3 regions of the Leeia aquatica genome follow, and region 3 is predicted to be linked to each of the others. Evidence: predicted binding sites of a transcription regulator. Region 3 holds the regulator's gene; each other region holds the start of a gene.
The links. Region 3 encodes FNR, which switches genes on or off when oxygen is low (the NO sensors DNR and NnrR bind a similar motif). Its sites were predicted from a motif close to TTGATNNNNATCAA; they were not measured.

Region 1: the regulator FNR is predicted to act here: its motif matches at 1,899-1,912, upstream of HF682_RS11470 (universal stress protein).
Region 2: the regulator FNR is predicted to act here: its motif matches at 4,688-4,701, upstream of HF682_RS17345 (DUF3149 domain-containing protein).

What each region holds. Positions count from the first base shown of each region.
Region 1 is NZ_JABAIM010000002.1:490,956-498,240, forward strand. Features, by position in the region: gene HF682_RS11460 (heme-binding protein) at 1-151, opposite strand, end outside; gene HF682_RS11465 (HD domain-containing phosphohydrolase) at 264-1,352, opposite strand; gene HF682_RS11470 (universal stress protein) at 1,396-1,839, opposite strand; gene HF682_RS11475 (acyl-CoA thioesterase) at 2,042-2,479, shown strand; gene HF682_RS11480 (hypothetical protein) at 2,480-2,896, shown strand; gene HF682_RS11485 (AAA family ATPase) at 2,899-3,741, shown strand; gene HF682_RS11490 (hydroxymethylglutaryl-CoA lyase) at 3,757-4,662, shown strand; gene HF682_RS11495 (GFA family protein) at 4,664-5,116, opposite strand; gene rpmG (50S ribosomal protein L33) at 5,195-5,350, opposite strand; gene rpmB (50S ribosomal protein L28) at 5,402-5,635, opposite strand; gene radC (RadC family protein) at 5,705-6,424, opposite strand; gene HF682_RS11515 (EamA family transporter) at 6,437-7,276, opposite strand.
Region 2 is NZ_JABAIM010000005.1:171,946-179,230, reverse strand. Features, by position in the region: gene HF682_RS17370 (exonuclease domain-containing protein) at 1-1,076, shown strand, start outside; gene HF682_RS17365 (NlpC/P60 family protein) at 1,080-1,790, shown strand; gene HF682_RS17360 (HAD family hydrolase) at 1,800-2,477, shown strand; gene HF682_RS17355 (glutamine synthetase family protein) at 2,618-3,958, shown strand; gene HF682_RS17350 (YchJ family protein) at 3,995-4,405, opposite strand; gene HF682_RS17345 (DUF3149 domain-containing protein) at 4,439-4,606, opposite strand; gene rlmM (23S rRNA (cytidine(2498)-2'-O)-methyltransferase RlmM) at 4,834-5,928, shown strand; gene mscL (large conductance mechanosensitive channel protein MscL) at 6,017-6,445, shown strand; gene HF682_RS17330 (DEAD/DEAH box helicase) at 6,780-7,285, shown strand, end outside.
Region 3 is NZ_JABAIM010000001.1:54,747-62,031, forward strand. Features, by position in the region: gene HF682_RS00365 (hypoxanthine-guanine phosphoribosyltransferase) at 1-489, shown strand, start outside; gene HF682_RS00370 (BMP family ABC transporter substrate-binding protein) at 564-1,649, opposite strand; gene HF682_RS00375 (LysR family transcriptional regulator) at 1,740-2,660, opposite strand; gene fnr (fumarate/nitrate reduction transcriptional regulator Fnr) at 2,695-3,450, opposite strand; gene HF682_RS00385 (hypothetical protein) at 3,621-4,793, shown strand; gene HF682_RS00390 (cation:proton antiporter) at 4,831-6,180, opposite strand; gene typA (translational GTPase TypA) at 6,315-7,285, shown strand, end outside.

The sequences.
Region 1 (7,285 bases), on a different contig from region 3:
TCTTCAGCCGGAAAATGCTATTGCCCGCCTTGTTGGGCAGGGCAATCAGGTTAAAGCCATTGCCGATCCAGGTACCGGCCAGTTCGGCCAGCAGGCCTAGCGGATCGGCTGCCGGGTTGGTGGGCGCACTTGCGCGCAGGGTGGTCGCCATGAGGATGCTCCTGAGTGAGGGCGGGGGTGCCCGCCTTCAGCCTAGGCAAGCCTCCGTCAAGCTCAAGGAGATGACCGACAGCCGGTCCACAATCTGGACCAAGGAACAGGGGTCAGGCTTCCAGCGCGCGCCGGATCACCTGATTGAACGGCCCAATCCACTCGGGGGCAAACTGATTGTCACAGGCATTGATCTCGGCAATGGCACGCAAGGCCGAGCGATTTTGCCCGCGGTGCCGGTGCTTCTGCATCACGGCCTCGAAGGCATCGACAATCGCCAGCAGCCGGGCGCCATTGCAAATGGCTTCATGCGGCAGCCGGTTCGGATAGCCGGCACCATCCGGCATCTCATGATGCTGCAACACCATTTGTGCCGCATCCTGCCAGCCTTCTACCCGGGCCAACCACTCAGCGGCAAACCCCGGGTGAGTGTGCAGCGCCTGCCGGTCCGCGTCGGTCAGCCGCTCCACCTTCAGCCATACCGATTCCGGCAGGAACATCATGCCGATATCGTGGATATACACCGCAGCCTCCAGCTGCACCGGATCAATCAGGTTGCCTGCCTCGCGGTTGGTATCCTGCGCCAGACGCAGGTTGCGGGCCGTGCGCCCGCGCAGCAAAGGCGAGCGGCTCTCCAGCTGCAAAGCCAGACTGCGGAAGAAACGCAGGTCCTCCGCCACCCGCTCCGCACTCTTGGGGATGACCGAGCCACCCCGTGACGGCAGGCTGACCTGGGTTGGCCGAAAGCCGGTGACCGCTTCAATCAGCCCGGCCGCGGCAAGGTCCATCTGCCCCGCAGTTTGCGCGGCCAGTCGCTGCAACGCTTGCAGCAAGGCGGCCAGCCGCAGGCTTTCCAGCGGCTTGCGCTGCAGCAGCGCTTCCACCGCCATTTCCATTCGGTCCACCGCCAGCAGGATGGCCTCACCCAGCAGCTCACTGAACAGCAGCTCGCCACTGCGCAAGCGCGCCAGCACGGATTCGATCGGGTGCGCCAGCTCCACCGCCCACTCCACCCGGCACAGCGCCGCATCGCCTTTGATGTTATGGAAGGCGCGGAACAGCTCGACCAAAGGCATGGGTTCTGCAGGGTTGCGCTTAAGCCGTGCCACTTCACGCTCAATGGTGGTGGCATGATCCGCCAATCCTTCACGGAAATCCTGCAGACCTGCCGCATCCAGCACCAGCAAATGGTTCCAGTCCAACCCCACTCCCTTCTGCGGCAGCCCGATCAGTGCTGCCGCATGATCATTCGGCGCGGATCATCAGGATCGGCGTCACGGCCATGCGCATCACCCCCTCGGCCACGCTCCCCAGCAGCAAATGATCAAAGCCACGTTTGCCATGGGTACCCATCACCACAATATCCGCATTCCAGGCCTTGGCATCGTCCACGATCACACGGGAAATCCGTTCGCCATAGGTTTGATGCAGTTCGCTGTCCACTTGCACACCGGCTGCCTTGACTTCAGCTTCCGCCGTGGCCAAGACCTTGCGCCCGGCCTCCAGCAAGCTTTTCTGCAACTCGGAGGTATCAATGAACTCTGCGCCCCCCCAGAAAAACTGTGCCAGATCCACCACGTGTACCAGGCGCACCACGGCATGCTGGTCCTGCGCAAAGCGCACTGCCTCCTTCAGGGCTGCTGCAGAGGTGGTGCTGTCATCTACCGGTACAAAGATACGCTGATACATATCGACCTCCTGTTCACACATTGACCATTCCAGCCTATGCCTGCCCTCGACTTCATGTCTTGATCCAGGTCAGCCGAAACCACGTCCAGCGAGGAGATGCCCATATCTCAGTACAGGTTACCCCGCCAGGAAAAGCAAGCAAAGATTGCCAAGCACCCGCAGGATGCTACACTGGCAGCTATCCGGATTACCCGTGGTTTCCATGCCCAAACTGACCTTGCCTGCCCTGACCCGACATGACTTTCAGACCGAGATGCCGGTCTGCATCCAGCATGTCAACTATGGCAAGCACTTGGGGCATGATGCACTGGTCTCGCTGCTGCATGAGGCGCGAGTCCGCTTTCTGCACAGCCTCGGCCACACCGAGCTGAAAATCGGTGACGCCGGGCTGATCCTGCGTGACCTCGCCGTGCAATATCTGGCTGAAGCCTTCCATGGCGACCTGCTGCGCTTTCAACTGGCCGTTACCGAATGGCACCCGCATGGCTTTGAGTTGACGTATCAGGTCAGCCATGCCGCGAGCCGACAGCCAGTGGCCCGTGCACGAACCACCATGGTCTGCTTTGACTACACCAGCCGCAAGCCCCTGCGCCTGCCTGCTGACTTCCAAGCCCTGTTCCCCCCGTTGGAGACTGCCTGAATGAAACATTACGCCTTGAACAGCCCGGAAGCCATGGCACGCATCCTGGCGATGATGATCATCACCGATGCCGATGTGCACCCCCATGAAATCGAGCTGCTGGACGAGCTGAACATTTATGATGTGATCGGCATCAGCCGGGAAAGTTTTACCCAGGTGTTCCATGACTACCTGGGCGACCTGTCGGACGAAATGGATGCCGAGGGTCACGTCCAGCTGGTATCCAGCGCGCGGCTCGACGAGATGCTGGACTGCGTCACCGACCCGAAGAAGCGCTTGCTGACCGCTGCCATACTGCTGGATATCAGCAAGAGCGATCACGACCTGTCAGAAGTGGAAATTGCCGTATTTCAACACATACTCGCTCACTGGCACATCACACTGGATGACATCCAGTCTGCGATGTCGGAGCTGTAAGCATGTCCGAGCTGCGCTTTGCCGGTAGTGACCGCTATGTCGCGCCGCCGGAGCTGATGCTGGCCGTCAATGCCGCCATCACGCTGGAACGGCCACTGCTGATCAAGGGGGAGCCCGGCACCGGCAAAACCCTGCTGGCCGAAGAAATGGCCCGCGCCCTGCAGCTGCCCTTGCTGGCCTGGCACATCAAGTCCACCACCAAGGCGCAGCATGGCCTGTATGAATATGATGCTGTTTCCCGCCTGCGGGACTCACAGCTGGGGGATCCTCGCGTCTCCGACATTGGCCATTACATTGTGCGGGGCAAGCTGTGGGAGGCCTTTGATCGCGATGATCGCTGTGTACTGCTAATCGACGAAATCGACAAAGCGGATATCGAGTTCCCCAACGATTTGCTGCGTGAGCTGGACCGCATGGCGTTTGATGTCTATGAGACGCGGCAAACCATTACCGCCCGCCAGCGCCCTATCGTCATCATCACCAGCAATAACGAGAAAGAGCTGCCGGACGCCTTTTTGCGCCGCTGCTTCTTTCATTACATCCGTTTTCCGGATCGGGACACGCTGGCACAGATTGTCCGGGTTCACTACCCCACACTGCGCGATGAATTACTGCATGAGGCGCTGACCCTGTTCCTGGGGCTGCGTGAGCTGCCGTCGCTCAAGAAAAAGCCATCCACCTCCGAACTGCTGGACTGGCTGCATCTGCTGCAAGCCAAACAGATCGAAGCGGCGACCCTGCAAGCCCATGCCTCACAAGGGCGGGTACCCTTGCTGGGCGCCTTGTTGAAAACCGAGCAGGATATTGCGGGCCTCGGAAAGCTGGCCAGCCTGCTCAAGCGTTGACCCGGAGATCCCGGCATGACCTTGCCCACCGCTGTACGTATTGTCGAAGTTGGCCCGCGCGACGGGTTGCAGAACGAGAAACAACCGGTCGCAACCGAGACCAAGCTGGGCCTGATCCACCGCCTGGCAGAGGCTGGCCTCAGCACGATTGAAGCCACCAGCTTTGTCAGCCCGAAGTGGGTACCGCAAATGGCGGACCATGCAGAGATTGTCGCAGGACTAAAGCGCAAGCCTGGTGTCCGCTACCCGGTACTGGTGCCTAACCTCAAAGGGCTGGAAGGCGCGCTGGCCGCCGGGGTGGATGAAATCGCCGTTTTCGTGGCCGCCAGCGAGGCATTCTCGCAGAAAAACATCAACTGCAGCATTGCAGAGAGCCTGGAGCGGGTCGCCGCCGTGGTGGAAGGTGCGCGTGCAGCCGGCGTGCCAGTACGGGGCTATGTCTCCTGTGTATTGGGCTGTCCCTATGAGGGGGACATTGCCGCCTCGCAGGTGGTCAGCGTGGCAGACAGCCTGCACCAGATGGGCTGCTACGAGATTTCACTGGGGGATACCATTGGCGTTGGCACCGCAGGCAAGGCCCGCGCCTTGTTTGAACAGGTAAGCCGCAAGGTGCCACTGCCACAATTGGCCGGACATTTTCACGATACCTATGGCCAGGCCCTGAGCAATGTCTACGCCGCGCTGGAGGTCGGGGTATCAGTATTTGACGCTTCGGTGTCCGGTCTGGGCGGCTGCCCTTATGCCAAAGGCGCCACCGGCAACCTGGCCACCGAAGACCTGCTCTATCTGCTCAACGGGCTGGAGATCCACACCGGCGTGGACATGACCGCGCTGTGCGCAGCAGGCCAGTACATCTGTGATGCACTGGGCCGCCCCAGCCAGTCCCGCGTCGCCCGCGCGCTGGCTGCTCGCGCCAGCTGAGTCAGCGCAGGCCCTGCTGGCGCTGCCAGGCTTCGATCAGGGGTGCGAAGTCTGGCGGGTTGCCGGGGCTGGCAGGCACCCCAGGATCCAGCTCAAACCAGCATTGCGCGCTATCGGTCCAGATGTGCGCGCCCGGGCGCAACCAGCGGGTGTCATCCAGCGTACCGGGTTTGATGCTGAGAATGGCGGGCTGGTCCCGTAGCTGATGGAACAGCCGCGAGCCACACTGCGGGCAGAACAAGCAGTCCATGGTGCGCCCACTGGGCGTCTGACGGGTCCAGGTAGCGAGTTCGCCGCTGACCTCACGCGTCTGCACCCGACACCACAAACCCATGCCAAATGCGCTGGCAGACTGCCGCTGGCACTCCTTGCAGTGGCAGGCAAACACCAGCAAAGGCTCACCCATCACCCGGTAACGGCTAGCCCCACATTGACACTGACCTGATAGTTCCATCGCTGACCCCAGAGGGCAGAAGCACCAAAACAAAAAGCCCACTCAGGGAGCGGGCTTTTCAGTGAAAATCGCCGAAGCTTACTTCAGCTTGATTTCCTTGTAGATCACGTGCTTGCGGACAACGGGATCAAACTTCTTGATCTCCATCTTTTCCGGCATGGTACGCTTGTTCTTGGTGGTGGTGTAGAAGTGGCCGGTACCCGCAGTGGATTCCAGCTTGATCTTTTCACGCATGATTCAAACCTTTCATCGCTGGGGCCTCCATGAGGCCCCTGTTACCGTGGATTACAGCGCACCTGCTGCACGCAGATCAGCCAGAACGACATCGATACCCTTCTTGTCGATCAGACGCAGACCGGCGTTGCTCACGCGCAGACGAACCCAGCGGTTCTCACTTTCCACCCAGAACCGACGATATTGCAGGTTCGGCAGAAAACGACGTTTGGTTTTGTTGTTGGCATGGGAAACGTTGTTCCCCGTCATCGGCGCTTTGCCGGTGACCTGACATACTCGCGCCATGGCCCTGACTCCAGTTTCGTATAGCGGATTTCGGAAAAGCGTGATTTATACCATGCACGCCAAACTAACTCAAGCCCCGCGTGCGTTTTCTTCGCTATGAAGGGTGTCATTTGACAACAGCCAACCCTGCTCGGCGAAGGAGAGACTCTGGTTTCCCGCCACAATCACATGATCCAGCAAACGGATGTCCAGCAAGTGCAGTGCGCGTTGCAGCTTGCGGGTCAGCTGATGGTCAGCCGGACTCGCATCAGGCCGGCCTGATGGGTGATTGTGCGCCAGAATCAAGGAGGCAGCATGGCATGCCAGCGCCTGCTGGGCGACTTCACGCGGGTAAATCACGCACTGGTCCAGGGTACCCCGCGCCAGCTCGGCCGACTGGATCAGCCGGTGCTGGCTATCCAGAAACAGACCCAGCACCACCTCGCGTGGCAGGCGCCCCAGTCGCAAGCCCAGGTATTGCTTCACCGTCTTCACACTGCCCAGCACCGGCTGCTGCTGCATGTCTTCCAGCAGCGCACGCCGCGCCATCTCCAGCACCGCCTGCAGTTGCGCATACTTGGCCGCGCCCAGACCGCGTACGCTGGACACCTCGTCCTGCGACGCAGCGAACAAGGCATTCAGTGAGCCAAAGCGTTGCAGCAGCTGCCGCGCCAGGTCCACGGCGGACACGCCGGTCACCCCTACCCGCAGGAAGATCGCCAGCAACTCGGCATCCGACAAACTCTCCGCCCCGCGCTGTAGCAGTTTTTCGCGCGGACGCTCGTCCGCCGGCCAATCGGTAATCCGCACCCTGCCCTCCTCTTACGCCAGACGCATGGTCACCGCCCCGGCACCGATCAGACCCACTGCCAGCCAGCGCCGCCGCGACATCGGCTCTTTGAGCACCCATGCCGAGATCAAACAGGCAAACAGGATGGAGGTCTCGCGCAAGGCTGACACCATGGCGACCGGTGCCCGTGTCATCGCCCACAACGCCACCCCATAGGAGCCCAGCGTAAACGCGCCCCCCACCAATGCCCGCCCACCCTGCTGCCGCATCTGCAACAGCAAAGGCTCCCGCTGTGCATACCAGGCCCAGAGCAGGATCGGTACCGCAGCGACAAAGAAAATCCACAGCGTGTACACCAGTGCATGGCCGGATGCCCGTACCCCCATGCCATCATTGAGGGTGTAGATCGCAATCACCACGGCATTGAGCAGGGCATAGCGCGCCCCCTTGCCCTGCTGGCGCAACACCCGCCAGGAGCCCAGCAGACCAAACACCCCGCCACAGATCAGCAGCACCGCCAGCCAGCCGGTTGCGCCCAGGCTCTCCCCAGTCAGGGGACGAGACACCAGCGCCACCAGCATTGGCGCACTGCCGCGCATGATCGGGTAGGTCTGGCTCATGTCGGCATGATGGTAAGCAGCTGCCAGCAAGGCAAAGTAAAACACTTGCAGCACGATCGACAGCAGCACATGCGGCCAGGCCGCTGCCGCCATCATCGGCAGGAACAGCAGGCCGACGCCGGACAACACGCCGGAGGCACCCGCCACCAGGGTGGTCATCATCAGCTTGTTCCCCGCCGATTTGACCATCGCATTCCAGCTGGCGTGCATCAAGGCGGCAAACAGTACCCACAGCAATACCTGCGTATCCAAACCATCTCT
Region 2 (7,285 bases), on a different contig from region 3:
AACTGTCGCGCAAGCTCTACCCCCAACATTACAAACACAATCTGGATGCGCTGGTGGAACGGCACCAGTTGCCGTCAGACGCGACCCGCCATCGTGCGCTGAGCGATGCTCGCCTGCTGTGGCACTTTCTGCAGGCCGCTGAAGCGGAGCTGGGGGCGGAGGTGGTATGGCAAGCGGTGGCCGAGATGCTGCAAGGGCCGGTATTGCCGCCGGGACTGGATGCGGAGTCGCTGGACCAGCTGCCGGATGGCCCCGGGGCCTATCAGCTGTGGGGCGAGCAGGGGCCGCTGTATGTGGGCAAGGCCAGCCACCTGCGCAAACGGATACTGACTCATTTCAGTGACAAACCGACCAAGGGCTTGCCACCGGGGCTGGGCGCGCAGGTTCGCCGCATCGAGCATGTCAGTACCTGTGGCGAGCTGGGTGCCAGCCTGCTGGAGGCGCAATGGGTGCAGCAACACCAGCCTGCCGCCAATCCGCAGGGGCGCGCCGGAGCGGAAGTGTTGAGCTGGGTACTGCAGCGAGTGGGAGAAGAGGTGTTTCGACCCGCTCTGGTATCGCTGCGTGACCCACTGCCGGACGGGCAGGCCTGCCACGGCCTCTACCGCAGCCCGCGTGAGGCGCAGCAGGCCCTGCGCAAGCTGGCGGAACGCTACCAGCTCTGTCTCATCCATCTTGGGCTGGAGCAGCCGGGACGCCAAGTCAATAGTCCCTGCTTTGCCTTCCAGGGGCGCAAATGCGCGGGGGCCTGCGTCGGGCGGGAACCCTTGTCTTTTCACAGCGCCCGACTGATGACCGCGCTGGGCAAGCTGCGCCTGGCAGAGTGGCCGTATCCAGGGCCCGTTCTGTTGCAAGAGCCGGACAGCAGCGGCCTGCATGCCGATTGGCATGCATTGTACCAATGGCGTTATCTGGGCTCGGCGCCCACTGAGGCAGCGGCTATCGATCTGTTGCAGGCCCCGTTGCCTCCGTTTGATGCTGAGCTGTATCGTATTTTGCAATCCACCCTGCGCCGTTATCCGCAGGACCGGGTGCATCGCGTGTTGGTGCGCCCATCGCGACAAGGAGGTATGTAGCCCATGGTGATCTTTCGTACGCTTGGACGTCCCCTGTGTGGGCTGGCACTGTTGTTGGCGCTACCGGCCTGGTCGGCAGAGGCCCCAGCCCACCTGACGCTGGTACGCAGCCTGCTGGGCAGCCTGAGTGCCGGGGCCAGCCACTATCAACATCAGAGTCAGATCACCTGGCCGGATAGTGGCAAAGCGACGGCGTATACCGACTGCAGCGGTCTGGTGAATGGCTTACTCTCGCGGACGCAGCCCAAGCTGCTGGCCAGCCTGCGTAGCCGGGCCGGCCGTGAGCCACAGGCCATTCATTACTTTCAGGCGGTGGCCGAGAACCAGGGTTTTCAGGCCGTCACCCGGGTGCAGAACCTGCAGCCGGGGGATTTGATCGTGATTCGTAATCCGCCTGAGGATGATGATACCGGTCACATCATGATCGTGGATGAGGCACCGGTTGAGTCCGGCGGCTCCAGCCCACCCAAGGTGCCGGGCACCTACCAGTGGCAGGTCAAGGTGATTGACTCGAGCAAGTCGGCGCACGGCCCGCGCGATAGTCGCGCGCTGCCGGGTGGCAATGCCAACGGTGTCGGGCGCGGTACCATCCGCCTGTATGCCGATCTGAACGGTGTACCACTGGGGTATACCTGGAGCACCTTGCCGGTGTCCGACTATATTCCGCAAGCCAGTAAAGCGCTGTTGATGGGCCGTATCCAGGCCCAGCCCTAAGGAGGGATGATGTCTGTTTTGAAGCTGCATGCCGTGCTGTTTGACATGGATGGGCTGATGCTCGATACCGAGCGCATCGCTCAGCAAGCCGGCATGGATGCCTGTGCGGATCACGGTTATGTGATGGATCGTTCGCTGGCCATGCAACTGGTGGGGCGCAATTCGCGCGATACCGACCAGATACTGGCCGCGCATTTCGGTTCGGGTTTCGATCCGCTGGCGGTGCGTGAGCGCTTCAAGGCGCGTTATGAGGCGGCGCTGTTTGATGGCGGACTGCAGACCAAGCCCGGCTTGTTCGAGCTGCTGGACTGGCTGCAGCGACTGAACATGCCGCGCGCCGTGGCCACTTCCACCCGGCATGATATGGCGCTGCGCAAGCTGGCGCATGCCGGCGTGCAGCGCTACTTTGAACATGTGATCGGCGGCGATCAGGTCAGCCGTGGCAAGCCGGAGCCCGACATCTTTCTGGCCGCCGCCGAGCGGCTGGGGGTGGAACCGGCGCACTGCGTCGTGCTGGAAGATTCCGAGCCTGGGGTCCAGGCCGCTCTGGCCGCAGGCATGACCCCACTGATGGTGCCGGACCTCAAGGCGCCTTCCAGCGCGCTGCTGGCGCATGGCATCACCGTCTGTAATTCCCTGCATGCGGTAATGCGCCATCTCTCGGCGCGCTGCCAGCTACCGCTTTAATTATCTTGCATGATGGTGGGGGAGGGGCACGCGTTGGCAGCGTGCCCCCCATCTGGTAGCATGTCCGAAAACCGCATGATGGATTTGTGTTTCACTATGCGGAATTAACAATGCAGCAGTGGGCTGCAGCTGAGGCAGACATGACCCCTATCCCCCATCACGTAGAAGAATTGCTCGACAGCCACCACATCCGCGAAGTGGAGTGCATTTTCCCGGATATCAACGGTGTGCCTCGCGGCAAGACCCTGCCCGCTGCGGCCTTTGCCGCGGGCCAGGAGCTGCGGATCGCCCGTGCAGTACCGATCCAGTCCATCACCGGAGATTACCCGGACTACCAGTTTTATGGCGAACATGACCCGGATGCGCGACTGCAGCCGGATTATGCAACCCTGCGCCCGGTGCCGTGGGCGAGGGTACCGCGTGCGCTGGCCATCCACGACTGCATGGACAGTGATACCGAGCTGACCCCGCTGGCGTCCCGCTCGGTGCTCAAGAGCGTGCTGGCCCGCTATGCCGGTCGCGGCTGGACGCCCATTGTGGCCCCTGAGCTGGAATTCTACGTGCTGGCCCCGAACCCGGACCCGAACCAGCCGCTGCAACCGCCGCTGGACCCGCTGGGACGGCGTGAAGTGGGGCAGGCTTCCTTCAGTTTCTCGGCCCTGAATGCCTTTGATGGCTTCTTTGACGACCTGTACGCTGCCCTGCCGGTGCTGGGCATTGATGGTGATACCTTCGTTCACGAGATGGGGCCGGGCCAGTTCGAGATCAATCTCAAGCACGGCCCTGCGCTGGAGCTGGCCGACCAGACCTTCCTGTTCAAGTATGCGCTGCGTGAAATTGGCGCTCGCCACGGCTTGCTGGTGGTGTGCATGGCCAAGCCGATTGCCGGTGTGGCGGGCAGCTCGATGCACATTCACCAGAGTGTGGTGGATGAGCAGGGGCGCAATGTGTTCAGTGGCGAAGATGGCGAACCCTCGGCGGCGTTCTATGGCTTCATTGCTGGTCAGCAACGCTATCTGCCGGATTTGTTGCCGCTGTTTGCCCCGCACGTCAATTCTTACCGGCGCTTTGTCAAAGGCTCCGCCGCGCCGATCAATCTGGCGTGGGGCTATGACAACCGCTCGGTGGGTCTGCGCATTCCCCTGTCCGGGCCGGCGGCGCGTCGGGTAGAAAACCGCCTGCCGGGTTGCGATGCCAACCCCTATCTGGCACTGGCCGCCAGTCTGGTCAGCGGCTGGCAGGGCATGGCTGAAGGCTTGCAGCCGGATGAGCCCGCCACCGGCAATGTCTATGGGGAGGCGGTCACCCTGCCGCGCACGCTGGACGCCGCCTTGCAGCGCATGGAAGAGCAGGGGACAGCCGAACGCTTGTTCGGTGCCGAATTCACCCGCGCCTTCATTGCCAGCAAGGAAATGGAGCTGGCCAGTTTCTACAATGAAATCACGCCGTGGGAGCGGCGTTATCTGGCCGGGCAGGCCTGAAGCAGGCCATGCCCATCGGCAGGCCCTTTGGCAGCATCACGCTGCCGGGTCTTGCTCCCCATCCACATAGACCCATAGTCCGGCTTCGCGCTCGAAGCGGCTGCGCTCATGCAATCGCCAAGCGCGGCCGCCGACCTTGTAGCGGGCGGTAAAGCGCACTGTCGCGTGGTCCGCATCCTGCTGCTGATGCTCGTGCACGGTCAGCCCCAGCCAGCGGCTGTCATCCGCTGCCAGATCGAGCTCGGCAGGACGGGTACGGCTGTGCCAGCTGGCCAGCAGCCAGTGAACGTCTTTCAGCACATAGGCGGTGTAGCGGGAGCGCATCAGCGCTTCCGCGGTTGGCGCCGCTTGCTGGCCGTTGAGGATGGGCTGGCAGCACTGCATCAAAGGCAGCGTGCTGCCACAAGGGCAATCGGGGGCAGGCGTCGGGGTGGGTTTGCGCTTCATGCGCCCTAGTGTACCCGAAGCCGGCGTTGCCGTTTACTGCGGCAGCTTCTGGCTCTGGCGGTCGTGCGCCAGGCTGTCCTCACGCACATGGCGTCGCACGAAGAAGAACAGATAAGTCGCCATCACCAGAATGAAGGCAATGACCGCCATGCTGAGTAAGCCGATGTCTGTGGTGAACAGGACGGTGATCCATTGCGGCATGATGATTACTCCATGTGAAATGAAAGCGGTACCCGAGTTCGGGGCATGCCTCCATCTAACGCCGGTCTGAACGGTTTGCACTTGATCCGCGTCAAATTCCCCTCTCGCTCAAGGGGTTATCTGCACGCGGCTTGCGCAGTCGCAAACGGGGGCCTCCAGAATCCGCTTGTCGTCCCCCGTGCGGAAGAGGACAATCCGCTGCCATATTGTCTTTGCCAGAGCCTCGCATGCGCCGTACCGTCTCCTTGTCGTCAGAGTTGCCCATTACCGGCCTGCTGGCCTATTGCCGCGCCGGGTTTGAGGCGGAGTGTGGTGAGGAATTGCTGCAGGCAGGGCTGAAACTCGGCTGTCAGGTGAGTGTAGAGGCGGAGGCGGGCAGTGGTTTTGTGCGGCTGTGCAGTGTGCGTCCGGACCGCCGTTTGCAACAGGTACAATGGGCCGACCTGATCTTTGCGCGGCAGCTGCTGCTGGAGGTGGGCGAATTGACCGGTCTGCCGGAGCGCGACCGTTTGACCCCCTTGCTGACGGCGCTGCAGGGTTTGCCTCTCAAAGTGGGCTCCGTCTGGCTGGAGACGGCAGACACCAACGAAGCCAAAGAGTTGTCCGGGTTCTGCCGCCGTTTTGGTGACAAGCTGGCTCCTGCGCTGCAGCAGGCCGGTGTGCTGGTGGGGCCGGAGGATGGTGTGCGGCTGGTCCTGTTCTGGCGTAACCACGGCCAGGTGCATCTGGCACTGGCCATGCCAGGCAACCGCAGCGAATGGCCGCAAGGCATTCCACGTCTGCGCATGCCGTTTGAGGCACCGAGCCGATCGACCCTTAAACTGGCAGAAGCCATCCAGGTGTTCATGAGCGCTGAAGAGGAACAGCAGCGTTTCAAAAGCAGCATGCGTGCGGTGGATCTGGGCGCGGCCCCCGGGGGCTGGACCTGGCAATTAATTACGCGGGGGCTCAAGGTGCTGGCGGTGGACAATGGCCCACTCAAAGGCAATGTACAAGGTCACCCGCAAGTGCGACACTTCCGGCAGGATGGCTTCCGCTTCCGGCCTGACCAGCCGGTCGACTGGCTGGTGTGCGACATGGTAGAGCAGCCGGTGCGGGTGGCGCGCCTGATGGCGGACTGGCTGGCCGACGGATTGGCGCGCGAAGCAATCTTCAACCTCAAGCTGCCGATGAAAAAGCGTCTGGCGGAAGTGGAGCGTTGCTTTGACGAAATCCGGGAGCGCCTGAGCGGGGTGCCGCATCAACTCGAAGCAAGGCAGCTGTATCACGACCGCGAAGAGATCACGGTCTACCTCCGGCGCCTGTCGTCCCGGAAGCGGTAACCATCCTTAACCTTTGCCGACTGTACAGTCGGTCAGCAACTTTGAATAATGCAACACGCTGTGTGTCCCATATTGAAGGAGGTACCCGATGTTGAAAGAGTTCAAAGAGTTTGCCATGAAGGGCAATGTGGTCGATCTGGCGGTGGGCGTCATCATTGGTGCTGCCTTTGGTGCCATCGTCAAATCGCTGGTGGACGACGTGATCATGCCGCCGATTGGCATGCTGTTGGGTAATATGGACTTTGCCAACCTGTACTGGGTGCTGAAAGAAGGCACCAAGGCCGCCGCACCGTATGCCACCCTGAAGGAGGCGACCGATGCCGGCGCGGTGGTGCTGCGTTATGGTGCCTTCATCAATACCATCGTCAACTTCCTGATTGTGGCGTTCTCGGTGTTTCTGGTGATCAAGCAGCTGAACCGCTTCAAGAAAGCAGAAGTGGCAGCGCCTGCGGCCCCGGCAGAACCCAGTGAAGAAGTGCTGTTGCTGCGCGAAATTCGCGACAACCTGAAGCGTTGAAAACGCAGCCGCGCAGGGTACGAATGCTGCATAGCAAAAAGTGCTTGATTTTTATTGAGAAAATCATTATAGTCTCGGGCTGTCTGTCCTGAGGGGCAGCAGCCCGGTCTGTTTCCGGGGCTTCAACATCGAACCCTGACTGTATTCCGTGGCCTTTCTGGCTGCGTGTCTTGCCACATTGAGATGTGGTTCTCCGGTTAGCGTCGATGTCGTGCGCTAGCAATCTGTCCGAATTCTTGTGTCTGCAGCCAGCCCGTTGCCTATGGTAACGCGGGTAGCAGGGACGCATTCTGCCTGCTCGCGTAGTAACCATTTTGCTTTGATAGGAAGCCGCATGACGGTCGAAACCGCCACCCCCATGTTTGCCGATTTTCATCTGGACCCGCGCGTACTGCGTGCCCTGGAAGAATCCGGCTATGAAAAACCCACCCCGATCCAGGCGGCCGCCATTCCGGCACTGCTGGAAGGGGCTGACGTGATGGCTTCGGCCTCCACCGGTACCGGCAAGACCGCTGCCTTCCTGCTGCCTGCGCTGCAACGCATTGCCAGCACCCCGCGCCCGGCAGGCTATTTTGGCCCGCGCGCACTGGTGCTGGTCCCGACCCGTGAACTGGCGACCCAAGTGTCCACTGCCGCCAGCCAGTACGGTAAGTTCCTGTCCCGCTTTGCGACCGTGACGATCGTGGGCGGCATGCCTTATCCGGTGCAAAACCGCCTGCTGTCGCGCCCGTTCGAAGTGCTGATCGCCACCCCGGGCCGTTTGCTGGACCATCTGTCGCGTGGCCGTATCGACCTGTCCCAGCTGGAAATGCTGGTGCTGGATGAAGCCGACCGCATGCT
Region 3 (7,285 bases):
GAGGTCGAGGCAGCACTGGCCCGCATGGCCAGCCAGATTACCAGCCGGCTGGCAGATCAAGACCCTTTGCTGTTCTGTGTGATGAATGGCGGGCTGATCGTTACGGGTCAATTGTTGCCGCGTTTGACCTTTCCCCTGCAGTGCGAGTACCTGCATGCCACCCGCTATGGCAAAGAAACTTCGGGTGGGCGTCTGGCCTGGGTGGTGAAGCCGACGGAGCCGGTCAAAGGCCGTACCGTTCTGGTGGTGGATGATATTCTGGATGAAGGGCATACCCTGGCAGAAATCGTGCGTTACTGTCGGGAAGAAGGTGCAGCCGAGGTGCTGGTGGCCGTGCTGGTGGACAAGCTGCATGATCGCAAGGCACCGGGCATCAAGGCTGATTTCATTGGGCTGGAAGTGGCCGACCGCTTTCTGTTCGGTTTTGGCATGGATTACAAAGGCTACTGGCGTAACGCACCAGGTATCTATGCGGTGAAAGGGCTGTAAGCCAGCCTGTTTGCTTCGTGCAGCCAACAAAAAAACCGGCCAGATGGCCGGTTTTTTTGTTGGCTGTCACCATCTTACTTCGGCACTGTGCCTTCCACGCCTTCCACATACCAGGTAATGCCATGCATGTCGCCATCAGACATGGTTTTGCCTGCGGCCACTTTCACGGCACCGGTGTTGTCCTTGATCGGACCGGCGAAGATCGGGGCTTTGCCGGAGATGATGTCGGCACGGCGAGCGGCCACCTTCTTCTTCACATCGTCCGGCAGGCTCTTGTTCAGTGCGCCCAGATCGATCATGCCTTCCTTCAGGCCCCACCAGATCGGTTCGTTCTTCCAGTTGCCATCCATCGCAGCCTTGACGGCCTTGGTGTAGTACACCCCCCAATTGATCTGGCTGGCAGCCAGGTGGGCATCAGCACCGAACTTGGTCATGTCGGAATCCCAACCGAAGGCTTTCACCTTCTTCTCCTGCGCGGTTTGTACCACGGCAGCGGAATCGGTGTTCTGCATCAGGGTATCCACACCTTGGGCGATCAGGGTTTCAGCCGCCTGGCGTTCCTTGGCCGGGTCGTACCAGCTGTTGATCCAGATCACCTTGACGGTGGCTTTCGGGTTGTTGGCGCGAGCACCCAGGGTGAAGGCGTCAATATTGCGTACCACTTCCGGAATCGGTACCGAGGCCACCACGCCCAGCTTGCTGGTCTTGCTGGTCAGGCCCGCCACATAACCGGCAAGATAGGCACCTTCATAGGTGCGGACATCGTAGGTGCCGACGTTCTTGTCACTCTTGAAGCCGGTGGCGTGCAGGAACACGGTGTTCGGGAACTGCTTGGCCACCTTCAGCGTCGGGTTCATATAGCCAAAGGAGGTGGTAAAGATCACCTTGTTGCCATCTTGCGCCAGCTTGCGGATCACCCGTTCGGCATCCGCCCCTTCCGGTACGCTTTCCACAAACGTGGTTTTTACCTTGCCTGGGAACATCTTTTCGACGGCCTGACGGCCTTGATCATGGGCGTAGGTCCAGCCAGCATCGCCCACCGGGCCTACATAGACGAAGCCCACCTTGAAGGGCTCGGCAGCATGTGCCACGCCAATGACCCCACTCACCACGAGGGCGGCAGTCAGCTGTTTGAGTACGGTTCTGCGCGAAATAACCACAAGTTGCTCCTTTGCATCAAAAGTTGCACCGTGACGGTGGGGGGTATGCGGGGCGGCCAGACGGCCGGGTTGTCATGAATTGTAGACCGTTTACAGCATGACGGGGGGATGCAGCAGCTTCTGCATCAGGTCGGGTTGATCAAGCCGCTTTAGCCACCACTGCAGGGCGTTGCCGCTATCGCTGGCTCGCCAGGCCAGATGGAAAGGGTGGGGTAAGCGTTGATCCACCACTTGCTTGTGGATCAAGCGACCTTCTCGCACATAAGGTTCAGCCAGCTCACGCGCCAGATAGCCACAGGCCAGACCGCTGAGCTGGATCGTCAGTTTGGTCCGCATGTCGGGGACATGCAGGATTTCCTGACCACTGAGAATGCCGGATGAACGTGGCGGCAGGCTGCGTGAGGTATCCGCGACGGCAACCGAGCGATGCCACAGGATGTCTTGTGGCTGCAGAGGCTCCGGCAATTCGGCCAGAGGATGATTGGGTGCGACACAGAACACAAAATCCAGCGACCCGATGGTACGGGTGGAGAAACCGCCGCCCGCCGGAGCGTCACCCGGCGCGCCAACCACCAGATCCGAGCGTCGGGTCAGCAGCGAATCCCAGGTTCCCCCCAATACCTCATGAGTGATGCGGATACGGGTGCCGCTACCTTGTGCATAGAAATCCGCCAGTATGGGTAGCAGTGCCGTACTGGGGAAGATGGTGTCCATGGCAATGGACAGCTCGGTCTCCCAACCTGTGGCTACCCGCTTGACCCGGCTTTCCAGCTCACCTGCCGCACGCAGCAGGTGGCGGCCTTCTCGTAGTAATTCCTGCCCGGCCGGTGTGAGCCGTGCGCGATGCCCGCTGCGGTCAAACAGCTTGACATCCATATCCTGCTCAAGCTTCTGCACGATATAGGTAATCGCAGACGGCACGCGGTGCAGCACTTCAGCCGCGGCAGCAAAGCTGCCCTGGCGATCGATGGTATCCAGAACGGTGAGGGCATCCAGACTCAGGCGCAGCATCTACAGACCTTCCTGTGTCCTGAAGTGTGCAGGGTCAGGCCTTGCCTGAACATCCCGACAACACCTGTTTCAGGGCGGGCAGGTCCAGGATTTCGATTTCCTTGTTGTGGACCCGGATCAGCCCCTGTTCCTGGAAACGCGAGAAGCCGCGACTGATGGTTTCCAGCTTGAGCCCCAGATAGCTGCCAATTTCCTCACGCGTCATGCGCAGCACAAAGCTGCGGGAGGAGTAACCGCGTAAGGCAAAGCGTTGTGACAGGTTCAGCAGGAAAGCAGCCAGGCGTTCCTCGGCCTTCATATTACCCAGCAACATCATGACGCCATGGTCTCGTACGATTTCACGGGACAGCACCTTGTAGAAATTATTCTGCAAGGAGGGGATATGCCGGCTCAGTTCCTCCAGGTCGGCAAACGGAATCTCGCAGACCTCGGAGTCTTCCAGCGCAATCGCACCGCAGCTGTGTGTCTCGGTGCTGATGGCGTCCAGCCCCAGCAATTCGCCTGCCATCTGGAAACCGGTGACTTGCTCGCGGCCATCTTCTGACAGCACGCTCATCTTGAAGAAACCCAGTCGCACCGCAAACAGGGAGCGCATGGCATCACCAGCCCGATACAGCGGCTCGCCCTTTTTGACTTTGACGCGCTGGGTGATGACGGTTTCCAGCTGGTTCATTTCATCACTGTTCAGGCCCAGCGGCAAACACAGCTCGCGCAGGCTACAACTGGAGCACGCTACCTTGAGGTGCTTGAGGGAAACTTCCTGAATAGGGATGGTGGAGGTATGGTTCATGCCAAATCGGTAGGTGTTGATACAGGTCAACCACGAACGGGCGGTGGATGGGCATAGTGGCAAAAACTGCTCACAACCCCGACCCAACCATGCCCGTCCTCTCGCTTGGTCAACATCATAGCCTGAATGCGGATTTTCCGACAGTGGCCGTCCCACGTGGCTGGGGACAAATGTTGTCTTTCAACATGGACGACATCGCCGCCTTCCCCGCACTTCGCCAGATTCGACAACCCCGGCTGAATGACGCAGCCGTCGGGCGAGCCTGGTCGCGCCCGGCGATCGGCCGTCTGCCGCCCGCGCTGTGCATGACGGAGTGCTGGCCGCGTAAGCCGGCGGCAGTTCAGCCTGTACAAGAGGCCATTACGCTGGAGTGGCAGCAGTGGTGCGCCTTGCTGGGCAAGCGTCAACCGACCCAGATGCAGCTGCATGTGTCAGCGCATCCACAGGTTTTTGCGCTGGCGCTGGCCGACTGGCTGCAGCGGCGTGACTCCGTGTCTCCAAGTATGCCTTGTGGCATCGTACTGTATCTGGGGCAGGCGGATGTGCCGGATTGCTCAGGCGTGCCTGGCGCAGACGTGATGCTGCGCAGCATGGCGGGGGGCGAGCCCGGTTTCCATGCCTCATGCCTCACCGTACTGCCCGCTGTGTTGCAACAGGCTGGCGGCAGGGTCGGTGTGGAACTGTGGCTGGGACAGCTCATGGATGCGGAGGCCATGGCGCAGGTGCATGCCTTGTTGCTCATGCAGCCCGCCCGGCTTTGCTTGCGGGGTGTGGTGGCGGCAGCCGTATCCGCCAGCCAGCTATTGCAACAAAAAGAACAGCTGTATCAGGTGCTGCAATGGCTGGATGAGCTGGGTTATGGCCATCTGGCGGGCGGCTGGTTTACCCGAGCAGATGACCCATGGCGGCATGCGCAGCGCCTCGGGCGCTTGATGTTGACCGGGGAGGGCGATCTGATCGCGGAGGATGGCGAGTGGATCGGGCTGGGACCCGGGGCCAGTACCTTGCTGGGTGCGGTCCAAGGCTGGAACAGCCCTGAGGCTGCCTACCTCAAACAGCTGCAGCAGGGCAAGCGCCCGTTGGCAGCGGCGCGCAAGCTGTCGCTGGATATCCTGATGCGGCGTGCGATGGCGCAGCAACTGCTCTGTCTGGGCTATCTGGACTTCATGACGTTTGAGCTGACCTATATGGTGCAGTTCGAGCAATACTTTGCGACCGAGCTGAAGCAGCTGCAAGGCTGGATCAAGGCGGGCTATCTGCTGCAGCGGCATCGCACCCTGTGGCTGACTGAGAGCGGACGGCTACTGGCGGATCAGTTTGCCCGCTATTTCCTGCATGCCTGATACCGTGGGCGATGGCTCCAGCATGGAGACGCTTCGCTTAGTATGTTGCCGATCCTTTCAGCCGCCATGCCAGCAAGGGCGGGGTGACCAGTGTGCTGAGCACCACCACTAATACAATCACCGAGTAGAGTTCATCGTTCAAGGCGCCGATACTCTTACCCATCTGGGCAAAAATCAAGCCGACCTCCCCGCGTGGCACCATACCCCAACCCACCAGCCAGCGGTCGCTTTTGCCAGCAGCGAGCCCGGCGCACAGTTTGCCGACAATGGCGACCAGCAGGATCAGCGCCGTGAGCAGCAGGGTATGCGGCTGGCTGAACACATCCAGCTTGACCTGCATGCCGGTGACCACAAAGAAGATCGGGGTCAACAGATAACCAATGGGCTCCATCAGCCGCATCGGGCGATGTTCAGCATGCTGATTCAGGATATGGTCGACCTCCTGTTCCAACGCAGCGCCATGATTCAGCACCACCTTGTGCACTTCATGGCGGATCATTTCGGCTTCAAAGCGGGACAGGTAGCTGGCGTCCAGAATCAATCCGGCGGCAAAAGCGCCCACAATGGGCGCGAGGCCTGCTGCAGCGGATAGCCAGGCGAAGCCAAGGCAGAAGCTGATCAACAAAGTGAACTGCATGGCCGGCCCACTGTGGATGGACGCCATGAAGCGGCTGATCAGTGGCGTCAGCCAGCGCCCCAGTACGACTGCTGCAATCAAAAACAGCAGCGCCACCGCGCTGACCCGCGCAATCTCCAGCGCGTCCACGCTGCCGGGTTTCGCCAGCCCGGCGACCACAGCCAGAATCACCAGACCCATCACATCATCAATGACGGCAGCCCCCAGCACGATACGGGCTTCTTGCGTATGCAGTGCCTGCGCATCACGGAACACACGGCCGGTAATGCCCACCGATGTGGCCGTCAGTGCGGCGCCCAGAAACAGGTGTGCCATTAATCCGGCTTGGGGGAGTAGCCACGGGCCGATCAGCAGCGTGCCCAGTGCAAACGGCACGACGACACCCACCGTGGCCACAGCAAAAGCGCGCCCACCGACTTGTTTCATGGACTGCAGATTGGATTCCAGCCCGATCTGGAACAGCAGGATGACTACACCCAGCTCGGCCAGAAAACGGATGACGGGGTCTGTGTGAACCTGATCCAGCCCCGGCAGGCCTGCCAGTGCGAGATTGCCGAGCGCGACGCCAGCCAGCAACTCGCCCAGCACAGCGGGCTGACCTATGCGCTCGATCAGGCTGGAGAAGCGCGCCAGCAACAGGATCAGCATCACCCACAGCAAGGTCTGGGTGCTGGCAGCATTGCTGCTGGCCCAGCTTGGCAAGGCCAGCAGCAGCAAGGCTAGCGGTAACATCAGGCGAGGAGTGCGCATGAAAGGGTCCATTGGCAGGGTGTTGGCATGGTAGCCAGCGGCAGGGATGGGCAGCAATACGGGTTAGCAGATGCGGACGACTGACACAAAACCATGTTATGATTCAGGGTTTTGAAAATTCGGCAGAAAAGCCCATGACACGCGCCTTACGCAATATCGCCATCATTGCCCACGTTGACCACGGTAAAACCACGCTGGTGGACCAACTGCTGCGCCAGAGCGGCACCTTCCGCGACAACCAGCAGGTTGATGAGCGGGTGATGGACAGCAACGATCTGGAAAAGGAGCGTGGCATCACGATCCTGGCCAAGAATACCGCCATCGACTACGAAGGTACCCACATCAACATCGTGGATACCCCGGGTCACGCCGACTTCGGTGGGGAAGTGGAGCGCGTGCTGGGCATGGTGGACGGTGTGCTGCTGCTGGTGGACGCGGTGGAAGGCCCGATGCCGCAAACCCGTTTCGTGACCAAGAAGGCGCTGGCGCTGGGCTTGCGCCCGATCGTGGTGATCAACAAGGTTGATCGTCCGGGTGCCCGTCCGGACTGGGTGGTGAACCAGACTTTCGACCTGTTCGACAAGCTGGGTGCCTCTGACGAGCAGCTGGATTTCCCGATTGTGTACGCGTCCGGCCTGAATGGCTTTGCCAAGATGGAGCTGGTCCAGGAATCGTCGGACATGCGTCCGCTGTTCGACACCGTGCTCAAGCACGTACCGGCACCGAGTGGCGATCCGGAAGCCCCGTTGCAGCTGCAGCTGGCGGCGCTGGATTACTCCAGCTATACCGGGCGTCTGGGGGTGGGTCGTATCCTGAATGGCCGCATCAAGCCGGGTCAGGCTGTGGTGGTGATGAACCACGAAGACCAGGTGGCCCAAGGCCGCATCAACCAGGTACTGGGCTTCAAGGGTCTGGACCGGGTGCCGGTGGACGAGGCTGAAGCCGGTGACATCGTGATCATCTCGGGTGTGGAAGACATCGGTATCGGTGTCACCATTGCCGACAAGGACAATCCGGTTGGCTTGCCGATGCTGACGGTGGATGAGCCGACGCTGACCATGGACTTCATGGTCAACACCTCGCCGCTGGCCGGTACCGAAGGCAA